DNA from 2 places in the Janthinobacterium sp. YR213 genome. Region 1 is predicted to be linked to the other one. Evidence: predicted binding sites of a transcription regulator. Region 1 holds the regulator's gene; the other holds the start of a gene.
What was found. Region 1 encodes FNR, which switches genes on or off when oxygen is low (the NO sensors DNR and NnrR bind a similar motif). Its sites were predicted from a motif close to TTGATNNNNATCAA; they were not measured.
Positions count from the first base shown of each region.

Region 2: the regulator FNR is predicted to act here: its motif matches at 2,296-2,309, upstream of cydD (thiol reductant ABC exporter subunit CydD).

Region 1 covers NZ_FNDA01000003.1:769,499-774,699, reverse strand. The annotation lists gene ccoG (cytochrome c oxidase accessory protein CcoG) at 1-1,135, shown strand, start outside; gene BLT98_RS17400 (FixH family protein) at 1,238-1,762, shown strand; gene fnr (fumarate/nitrate reduction transcriptional regulator Fnr) at 1,900-2,658, opposite strand; gene BLT98_RS17390 (response regulator) at 2,908-5,201, shown strand, end outside.
Region 2 covers NZ_FNDA01000004.1:398,866-404,066, forward strand. The annotation lists gene glmM (phosphoglucosamine mutase) at 1-59, shown strand, start outside; tRNA gene BLT98_RS19495 (tRNA-Pro) at 142-218, shown strand; tRNA gene BLT98_RS19500 (tRNA-Arg) at 313-387, shown strand; gene BLT98_RS19505 (hypothetical protein) at 471-650, opposite strand; gene BLT98_RS29590 (PEP-CTERM sorting domain-containing protein) at 811-1,377, opposite strand; gene BLT98_RS19515 (GbsR/MarR family transcriptional regulator) at 1,684-2,235, opposite strand; gene cydD (thiol reductant ABC exporter subunit CydD) at 2,375-4,063, shown strand; gene BLT98_RS19525 (amino acid ABC transporter ATP-binding/permease protein) at 4,060-5,201, shown strand, end outside.

The sequences.
Region 1 (5,201 bases):
CTGTGCGTATTTGTTATTCCTCGTCACGGCCATTGCCGGGCGGGTGTGGTGCGGGTTCTCCTGCCCGCAAACGGTATACACGGAAATTTTCCTGTGGGTCGAACGCCGCATCGAGGGCACGCGCAGCGCGCGCATGGCCCTCGACAAGCAGGGCCCCTCCGTGCGCAAGGCCTTCAAGAAGACCGCCAAGCACCTGGTATGGGGCGCCATCGCCCTGTGGACGGGCTTTACCTTTGTCGGCTACTTCACGCCGATCAAGGAACTGGCGCAGTCGGTGACCACCCTCAATTTCGGTCCCTGGGAATGGTTCTGGGTCTTGTTCTACAGCCTGGCAACCTACGGCAACGCGGGCTGGCTGCGCGAGCAGGTGTGCAAATACATGTGCCCCTACGCGCGCTTCCAGAGCGCCATGTTCGACCAGGACACGCTGATCATCACCTACGATGCCAAGCGCGGCGAACCGCGTGGCGCCATGAGCAAGAAGGCCGGCAACAACGACAAGCTGGGCGATTGCATCGACTGTACCCTGTGCGTGCAGGTGTGTCCGACCGGCATCGATATCCGCAACGGCCTGCAGTATGAATGCATCGGCTGCGCCGCCTGCGTCGATGCCTGCAACAGCGTGATGGACAAGGTCGAGCGGCCGCGTGGCCTGATACGCTACAGCACCGACCATGCGATGGAAAACAACTTCAATTCGAAGCAGATACGCCAGCGCGCCATGCGCCCGCGCGTCTTGATCTACACTTCCATCCTGGCCCTGATCATCATCGCCGTGTGTACCTCGCTGGCCCTGCGCACGCCCCTGAAAATGGACGTGATCCGCGACCGCGGTTCGATGGGACGCGAAGTGGAAGACGGCATGATCGAAAACGTCTACCGCCTGCAGATCATGAATACGTCCGAGCAAAGCCAGCATTTTAAAATCAGCGCTTCCGGCTTGCCGGGCCTGACCTTGCTGACGCGCGAAGAAGTGACCTTGCAGCCGACGGAAACGCTGGGCTGGCCGATCCGCCTGCGCGTGCCGCACGGCGTCGGCGAGAAGGGCTCGAACAAGATTGCGATCGAATTGCAATCGCTGGACGATCCATCGCTGCATGTGCGCGAAAGCGCGGTATTCATCGTGCCACGTTAACAAGGAAAGGCGGACGGGGACCGGGTGCCCTCGCCGCCGCCACGAAGTTGCAGGAAGGCCGGTCCCCATGCGGGGACTGGCTGATTAAACAGGAGAAACAGCATGTCCGACAGTCTGAAACTGCAAGCCCCCGTTGCACCGTGGTACAAGCATCGCTGGCCATGGCTGCTGATGATCGGTCCCGGCCTGTCCGTGGTCGTCGGCAGCTTCATGGGCTATATCGCGTTTACGCAGCCCGATGCGCTGGTGGTGGGCGATTATTACAAGCAGGGCAAGGCAATCAACCAGGATTTGAAGCGCGACACGATCGCCAGCGACCTGGCCATGGATACGCGCCTGTCATATGACGTGGCTGCAGCGCGCCTCAGTGGTTCCGTGCACAGCTTCGGCAAGGCCTATCAGGCGCCGCTGCAGCTGCACCTGGCGCATGCGACCCTGCCGGAAAAGGATATCAAGCTGCTGGTGCAGCCCGATGCGGCCGGCAATTTTTCCGTAGCACTGCCGATGCTCGAGCGCAGCCGCTGGCAAGTGCTGGTGGAAAACGACAAACGCGAGTGGCGCCTGTCCGGCATCTGGACCTGGCCCCTGCAACGCAGCATCGCGCTGCACGCGGATGAAGAGCTTTAACGTACAGCGCCGGGAAAACCGTCGCGAGCGGCAGTGATTTGTGGTTGAGAAGCGCAGCTGTGCTATGCACGGGGGCGCCGAGCCAGCGAGCATCGCAGGCCGCAAAGCGCGACGCGCAGCAGGTTTTGACGGTGCTGTTACTTGCAGGTGTCCGTGCCGGCCGTAATCGCTTTCAACTTGGCCGGCTGCAGGATTTCGATCTCGCGGTTCGAGACGCGCAGCCAGCCTTCCTTCTTGAATTTCGACAATAAGCGGCTGACGCTTTCGATGGTCAGGCCCAGATAGTTGCCGATTTCCTCGCGCGACATGCGCAGCTGGAAATTGCTGCCCGAATAGCCACGTGCTTCATAGCGCGACGCCAGGTTGACGATGAAGGCGGCAAAACGCTGGGTCGCCTGCATATTGCCCAGCAATAGCATGACGCTTTGCTCGCGCGTGATTTCCTGGCTCATCATGCGGTGGAAATGACGCAGCAGGGTCGGCATATTGCCCAGCAATTGTTCCAGGCTGGAAAACGGAATTTCACACACTTCGCTGTCTTCCAGCGCCACGGCATTACAGTGGTGGCGGTCGGCGCTGATGGCGTCCATGCCCAGCAGTTCACCGGCCATCTGGAAACCCGTCACCTGCTCTTCGCCACCCGGATTGATCTGGTAGGTCTTGAAGTGCCCCAGGCGGATCGCGTACAGGTTCTGGAACGAGTCGCCGATGCGGAACAGCGAGGCCCCGCGCACGATCTTGCGGCGGCGGCCGATGATCTGGTCCAGCCTATCCATGTCGCCCACATCAAGGCCCATCGGCAGGCACAATTGATGCATGCTGCAGGTCGAGCATCGTGCACGCAACGCCTCCACGTTCACGGTGGGCAAGGTGGGAGTGAGTAGCGCTTCAGTCATGTCGGTACCTTTTAGAAAATGCAACAACAAGTTTACTGCATACAGCTGCATACAGGGTTGCCGTATGCCAATTTCACCGTAAATTCGGCGAATAAACGACGTCCAGCCTTTAATTATATGGCAACATCGTCAAAAGCCCATACGGGGCGGGCAATTTGCGCGGCGGCGCTTGCCAAGCTGGGGTATTGATAGGAAAATTCCTGACAGCATTATCTGCCGCCTGTGCCGCCCGGCACTGAAAAGGAAATCATGAAGCCTCTCGGCATTAAAGCAAAAGTCGCGCTGGCCACCAGCCTGACCTCGATCGCCATGATCGCGCTGGTCACCATGATCCAGGTGCAGCACATGCGCGACGACTTCACCCGAGTACTGCTGAGCCAGCAGTCATCCCTGATCAGCCGCACCGCTGCCGAGCTCGACGACAAGCTGGGCATGCTGCTGCAGATTGTCACCCTGACGGCCAGGCAGCAGCCGCCGGAACTGATCGCCCAGCCCGCCAAACTGCGCGAATACTATGCGCGCCGCTCGATGCTGGTGCTGTTCGACGACGTGCTGGTGCTCGATGCGCATGGCGCCATCGTGGCCGACATGCCGGAAGTGGCGGGGCGCGCCGGCATCAACGTCGCCGAGCGCGAGTATTTCCAGACCGTCCTGCGCACGCGCCAGCCCATGATTACCGAGCCGATGCTGGGCAAGTCGAGCGGCATGCCCATCGTGCAGATGGTGGCGCCCGTGCTGGCCGCCGATGGCCAGGTGGCCGGCGTGGTGATCGGCGTGCTGCGCCTGTACAAGGACAATCTGCTGGGCCGCCTGCGCTCGGAAAAGATCGGCAAGAGCGGCTATTACTTCATCCTCACGCGCGGCGCCGTGCCGCGCTATGTGCTGCACCCCGATACCAGCCGTTTGCTGCAGCCACGCAAGCCGAACGCCAACCTGACGACCACCCAACTGCTGAAGGAGGATGGCGAAGGCAGCATGGTCAGCACCAACAGCCGCGGCATCACGGCCGTCAACAGCTTCAAGCGCCTGAAATCCGTGAACTGGCTGCTGGCCGCCTCGCTGCCCGTCGAGGATGCCTTCGAACCGTTCGATGGCGTACTGTACCGGCTGGTGCTGTGGAGCATCCTCGCTTCGCTGCTGGCCGCCTTTGTTCTGGGCTTGGTCACCGTGCGCCTGCTGTCGCCGCTGGTGCGCCTGCGCGACACCCTGCTGGCCCTGCGCACCAGCGGCAGCCGTTTCACCCCCGTGCCGGTACAGCAGCGCGACGAGATCGGCGAACTGACGGAAGCGTTCAACGGCCTGATGAGCGAACGCGACCGCCTGCAGCAGGAACTCGAAGCGCGCGCGGCGGAGCTGGAGCAGGAACGCGACCGGGCCGAGGCGGCCAACCGTGCCAAGAGCGATTTCGTGGCCAACATGAGCCATGAAATCCGCACGCCCCTCAATGCCGTGCTGGGCATGGTGTATTTGCTGGGCAATACCAGGCTCGACACGGAACAGCGCAAGTACCTGACCATGGTCAGAGTGGCGGGCCAGTCGCTGCTGGGCATCCTCAACGATGTACTCGACTATTCGAAGATCGAGGCGCGCCGCATGGAATTGTCACCCGTCGAATTCGACCTCGACGAAGTCATGAATACCCTGGCCACGACGATGACGATGAATGCGGGCGAAAAGGAACTGGAACTGGCCATCGCCGTCGAGCCCGACGTGCCGCGGCGCCTCGTGGGCGACGCCCAGCGCCTGCAGCAAATTCTCGTCAACCTGGCCGGCAACGCCATCAAGTTTACCGAGAGCGGCGAAGTGGTGGTGGCCGTCAGCCTGGCCGAGAGCGAAAACGGGCGCGCCTGGCTGCGCTTCGAAGTGCGCGACACGGGCATCGGCATGACGGAACTGCAGCAACAGCAGCTGTTTGCCGCGTTTTCACAGGGCGACCAGAGCATCACGCGGCGCTTCGGCGGCACGGGCCTGGGCCTGGCCATCAGCAAGCAGCTGATCCACATGATGGGCGGCGACATCGCCGTCGCCAGCAGCGAAGGCAAGGGCAGCCGCTTCTGGTTCAGCGTGCCCTTCGAGATGCTGGCGCAGCCGGCCGAAACGCGGCGCACGCCGGCCCTGGGCCAGCTGCGCCTGCTGGTGGCCGACGACAACCGCACGACGCGCGAACTGATCGTCAAGCTGATCGAGGCGTGGGGCTGGCTGGCCGACGAAGTGGACTCCGGCTTTGCCGCAATCGAACTGTACCGCGAACGCCTGGCGCAGCAGCAGCCGTATGATGTGGTGCTGGCCGACTGGCACATGCCCGTGATGGACGGACTGGCCACGGCCAAGGCCATCCGCCAGGCGGCCAGCGGCCAGCGCCAGCCCATCGTGGTGATGGTCAACGCCTTCGCCCGCAACCACCTGGAGGAAATCTCCAGTGCGGCCGAGGCCGATGTCGTGCTGATGAAGCCGATCACGGGCTCCAGCCTGTTCGATGCCCTGCACCAGGCGCTGATCGCCAAGAATGACGGCGGCGAGCAGCGCATCCTGCACCAGCCGCT
Region 2 (5,201 bases), on a different contig from region 1:
AAGACAAGGAGAAGGCCGAGTCGATGGCGCGCCGCATCGCCGATAAAGTGACCGCGTGACAGGCAGGAACCGATAGTTATTTCCATCTAATTCGTCTATGGCAATTGACGAAATTGGGTGGGGGCGTTATTATCTTGTCTTCGGAGTGTGGCGCAGCCCGGTAGCGCACCTGGTTTGGGACCAGGGGGTCCAAGGTTCGAATCCTTGTACTCCGACCAAAGTCATAAGCGGGCTGTCAGAAATGACAGCCCGTTTTCTATTCCGCGCTGGCATTTCATTGCTGGCGCGCATGGATTAAAATACTGCACCTCTCCGCCCATCGTTCAACGGATAGGACAACGGTCTTCTAAACCGTGAATGGGGGTTCGATTCCCTCTGGGCGGACCAGTTTCATACTGGCCACGATCATGCGGCGGCAAACTGCCGCAACGCAGCTCCTCTTTCCCTCCATTCGGTTTTCGCGCAGCTGCTCACGGCTGCGCAAACAGTACCACGCTCAGCAAATACAGCAGTGGCGCCGCGCACAGCAGCGCCGAGCATGCCGAAATGATTTTTCTGTTGGCCAGTCGGGCCAGGCGCAGCCGTTCCCGCACGGGCAGGTGCTGGCGGAGCACCTTGCGTGCGCGTGGCTGAAACGGTTGTTCATGCATGGGGACTCCCTCGTCGGTCGGCAGTGGATGCCGCCAAGCATAGCGAGGGGAGTCTAAAAATAGTGTAAACAGTGGGCCTGGCGCCGCAAGTGCGGCGTAAACAGGCCGTGCGTGTGGAGGGCGGCAGCGGGCGCTGGTGCGCCGCTGCCGTTCATGCGGCTTACTTTCCTTGGCGGCGGCGTGCCAGGAAGCCCAGCAGGCCCAGGCCGGCGAGCAGCATGGCATAGGTTTCAGGTTCCGGCACGGCGGAAATGAAGGCCCTGTAGTTGCTCAGATCCTTGGGCAGGCCCGCCACCGTGAAGGTGGTGCCGGCAGCCACGGGTGCGGCCCAGTGGAACACCAGTTCGCCCTGGCCGAAGTGGATGGCCAGGTAGTCATAGGCGGCCGCGCTCGTATAGGAATTGACACCGCCACTCAAGCCTGCCGTGGTGCCGGCAGTGCAGCCCGAGGTGGCGTTGTCGCAATACGAGACGGCGGCGCCCAGGCTGGTGCCGAACACGCCATTGATATAACCCTGGATGTCCGAGGGACTCTGTGGTACCAGGTTATCGTCATAATATTTCACCTGCAGTGCCGGCGATGGTGAATAGGTGACGGTGCTGCCGGCGATGACGAAACCGCTGGCCGGACCCACATCCACCCAGGTGGCCGCTTGCGCCGCACTTGCCAGTACAGTCATTGCGGCCAGCATGGATGCCTTGATGGCAATGCTCTTTATGCTTTTCATGAAAATCCCCTTGTGCTTGAGACAGTCGCTTCATATTGTCGGGACGCGTCCCTGCATGCCGGGGAAGTCATCCCATTGCCCGTTTTAGCTGCTTTTACCTATTTCCTGCGCGTAGTGAATACGCATATGAAAGCTTACTCTTGATATAAATTAATACAATTTTAATAATTCTATTGGTTGGCTTGACAACATCGTATATGGCTATGTTTGGCTGTGCCAGCGATAGCCATCATGAGGTTGGGGAATGGCGTGACAAGGGCGCCAGTTTGTGCTGGCGGCGTCTTGCTTTGGGGAAGGGGGGGGGCGTCAGTCGCTGTTGTTGCTGACGCCAAACAGGCGATCCTTGGCGTTGAGCAGCTTTTGCACCTTGGCGCCCATTTTCATCAGCTGCGCCATCGATTCGGGCGACAGGCGCTGCAAGTCGTCGAACCAGGTGTTGGCCAGGTCGACCAATTCATACATTTCGCGCATGCGCTCCTGCGCATACTGGTCCACGGGTTCCGTGGCCGGCGTCAGCAGCGATTCGCGCAGCACCGTCAGGGTGGGCGCCACTTCGCGGCGGCGGCGCTCGGCGGCCACCACGCGGAAGATTTGCCACACATCGCCCAGCGAGGAAAAATACTCGCGCCGGTCGCCGGGGATGCGCGACTGGCGTATCAAGCCCCAGCCCTGCAATTCCTTGAGGCCGATGCTCACGTTCGAGCGTGAAAAACTCAGGTGTTCCGCGATTTCATCCGCGTGTAAAGGATGCTCCGCGACAAACAACAAGGCGTACACTTGCCCCACCGTACGGTTAAAGCCCCAGCGGCTGCCCATCTCGCCGAAATGGCTGACGAAGGTCAGGATCAGCGGCGTCATTTGGATATGTTGAGTTTTCATAATTATCTGAATTTTTTCACGCCACACCCGCAGGGTCAATTGATATATGTCATGTTTCGCAGTATTATACAAAATATCGAATTTACAGAAAATTCTGAAAACTCAAGAAGTATAGAAGATGCCGACCACGCCCTTGTCCTTGCCCCGCTTTATTCTTCCCCGTGTCGCCAGCCTGGCGCAGGGCGGTGCCGCCTTGCTGTGGCTGCCACAAGCGGCCTTGCTGGCCTGGGCCGTGCAAGCCATGCAGGGCGGTGCGCCCTGGCGTGCGGCCCTGCTGCCGGCCGCTGGCGTGCTGCTGCTGGGTGTGCTGCGCGCCGGCTGCGAAGCGTGGGGCGCGCGGCGCATGTATGCGGCGGCGCGCGAGCACCTGTCGACCTTGCGCGCGCAAGTGGCACAGGCGCTGGCGCAGCGTTCGCCGCTGGACCGCCAGCGCGCCCAGTCGGGCCAGGCGGCCAGCATCATCGCCGAACAGGCCGAAGCCATCGTGCCGTATCTGGTGCGCTACAAGCCGGCACGCTGGAAAGTCATGCTCGTGCCGCTCGTGATCCTCGCCGTGGTGACGCCGCTGTCGTGGATCGCCGCCTTGATCCTGCTCATCGCCGCGCCCCTGATTCCCGTCTTCATGGCCCTCGTCGGCATGGGCGCGCAAGCGGCCAGCCGCGCGCAGATGGTGGAGATGGGCAGCATGAACGCCTTTCTGCTGGACCGCCTGCGCGGCCTGGCCACCTTGCGCGCGCTCGACGCCGTCGACGCCACGGCTGAACGGCTGGACTCCTCGTCGCAATCCGTGCGCCGGCGCACGATGGTGGTGCTGCGCATCGCCTTTTTGTCGTCCGCTGTGCTGGAACTGTTTTCCGCGCTGGGCGTGGCCATGGTGGCCGCGTTTATCGGTTTCTCCTTGTTGGGCAGCATCAATTTCGGCACCTGGGGCCGGGAACTGAACCTGGGGCAGGGCTTGTTCATCCTGCTGCTGGCGCCCGCGTTTTTCGAGCCCTTGCGCGAACTGGCCGCCGTCTGGCATGACAAGGCGGCCGGCGAAGCGGGCCTGGCCGGCTTGCACGACCTGGCGGGCGAGGGTGTGCCCCTGCCTGGCGCGCAGGTACTGCCTGCCGCCGTCTCCGCCGCCGCCATGGCGGTGGCGGCACCGCCCGCCGTGGAGCTCCGGCAATTGCGCTTTGCCCATCCCGGCGAGGCCCCCGTGTTCGACGGTTTCGACTTGAAGGTGCTTGCCGGCGAGCATGTGGCCCTGCTGGGCGCCAGCGGCGCCGGCAAGACCACCTTGCTATCCTTGCTGGCCGGCTTGCTGCCCGCCAGCGGCGGAGACATCCGCATCGGCGGCGTGCGCCTGACCGACAGCACGGTCAATACCTTGCGCCAGCGCATGGCCTGGATGGGGCAGCGCCCGCACGTGTTTGCCGCGTCCGTCAGCCAGAACGTGACCCTGGGCCGCGTTGGCGCGAATGCTGCGCAAGTGACGCAGGCCCTGCATCTGGCTGACCTGGCTGCCGTGGCGCAGGCGCAGCCGGCCGTCATGCTCAGCGATGGCGGCCAGGGCTTGTCCGGTGGCGAAGCCGTGCGCCTGGCCCTGGCCCGCGTGGCCCTGCATCCGCATGCCGACCTGCTGCTGGTCGATGAACCGACGGCGCACCTGGACAGCGAAACGGCGGCGCGCGTGACGGATGCCTTGCTGGCACTGGCGAAAGGCAAGACGATGATCGTCGCCACACACGACCCCGTGCTGGCTGGCCGGCTGCAGCGCACGGTGCAGGTCGATGCCCGGGTCCTGGTACAGGAGCAGCAGGCATGAAAAATTCACTGATACGCAACCCCGTCCTGCGCCAGTTGCTGCTGGCCCAGCCCGGCAAGCTGATCGGCGGCGCCTTGCTGGCGGCCCTGACGGCGGTGTCCGGCATGGCCTTATTGGGCTTGTCCGGCTGGTTTATTACCGCCACCTCGATCGCCGGCCTGCATGCGTCCACCGCGATCCTGTTCGACGTGTTCGGCCCGTCCGCCGGCATCCGCCTGCTGGCCATCGGCCGCACGGGCTCTCGCTATGCGGAGCGCCTCGTCACGCACGACGCCACGTTCGCCGCGCTGGCCAGCATCCGCGTGCGGCTGTTCCGTGGCTGGTCGCGCCCGGAAGCGGCCAGCCGCCTGCTGCGCCAGCCCGCCAAGCTGCTGTTCCGCCTGACGGCCGATATCGACGCGCTCGAATCGCTGTACTTGCGCCTGCTGGTGCCCACCTTCACGGCCTTGTGCGCGGCCTTGCTGGCTGGCGTGGCGCTGGGCGCGATGCAGTGGCAGCTGGGCCTGGGCCTGGCCGCATGGCTGCTGGCCGCCGGCGGGGGCATCAGCTGGATCGTCGCGCAACGCGCCCGCCGTCCCGCCATCGTGCGTTCGCGCGCCATTGAAAAATTGCGTTCGGGCACTATCGACCTGGTGGCGGGCCAGACTGACCTGGTGATGGCGGGACGCATCGACGCCCAATGCGCGGCGCTGGCGCAGATCGACCGCTCGCTGGCGCAAGCCGATTTTGCCCTGCTGCGCCTGGAGACGGCTGCCGGCGCCGCGTATGGCGTGGCGGGCAGTGCGACCCTGGCTGGCGTGCTGCTGGCCGTGGCCGCGCTGCTGGAGCAGCAGGCGCTGAACGTGCCGCTGGCGGCCCTGGCCCTGCTGATCGCCCTGACGGCCGTGGAACCGTTTGCGGGCTTGCGCCGCGGCGCGCTGGAAGCGGGCCGCATGCTGCTGGCCATGCGGCGTCTGGCGCCGCGCCTGGATGGATACGATGTACCGCCGCCGCCCGCCGACGCGGCTCCCGGCTTGCGCCTGGAACGCGTGAGCGCCGCCCATGCGGGCAGCCATGTGGCCATCTTGCATGACGTATCGCTGCACATCGCGGATGGCGAGCGCGTGGCCTTGATCGGCCCCAGCGGCGCGGGCAAGTC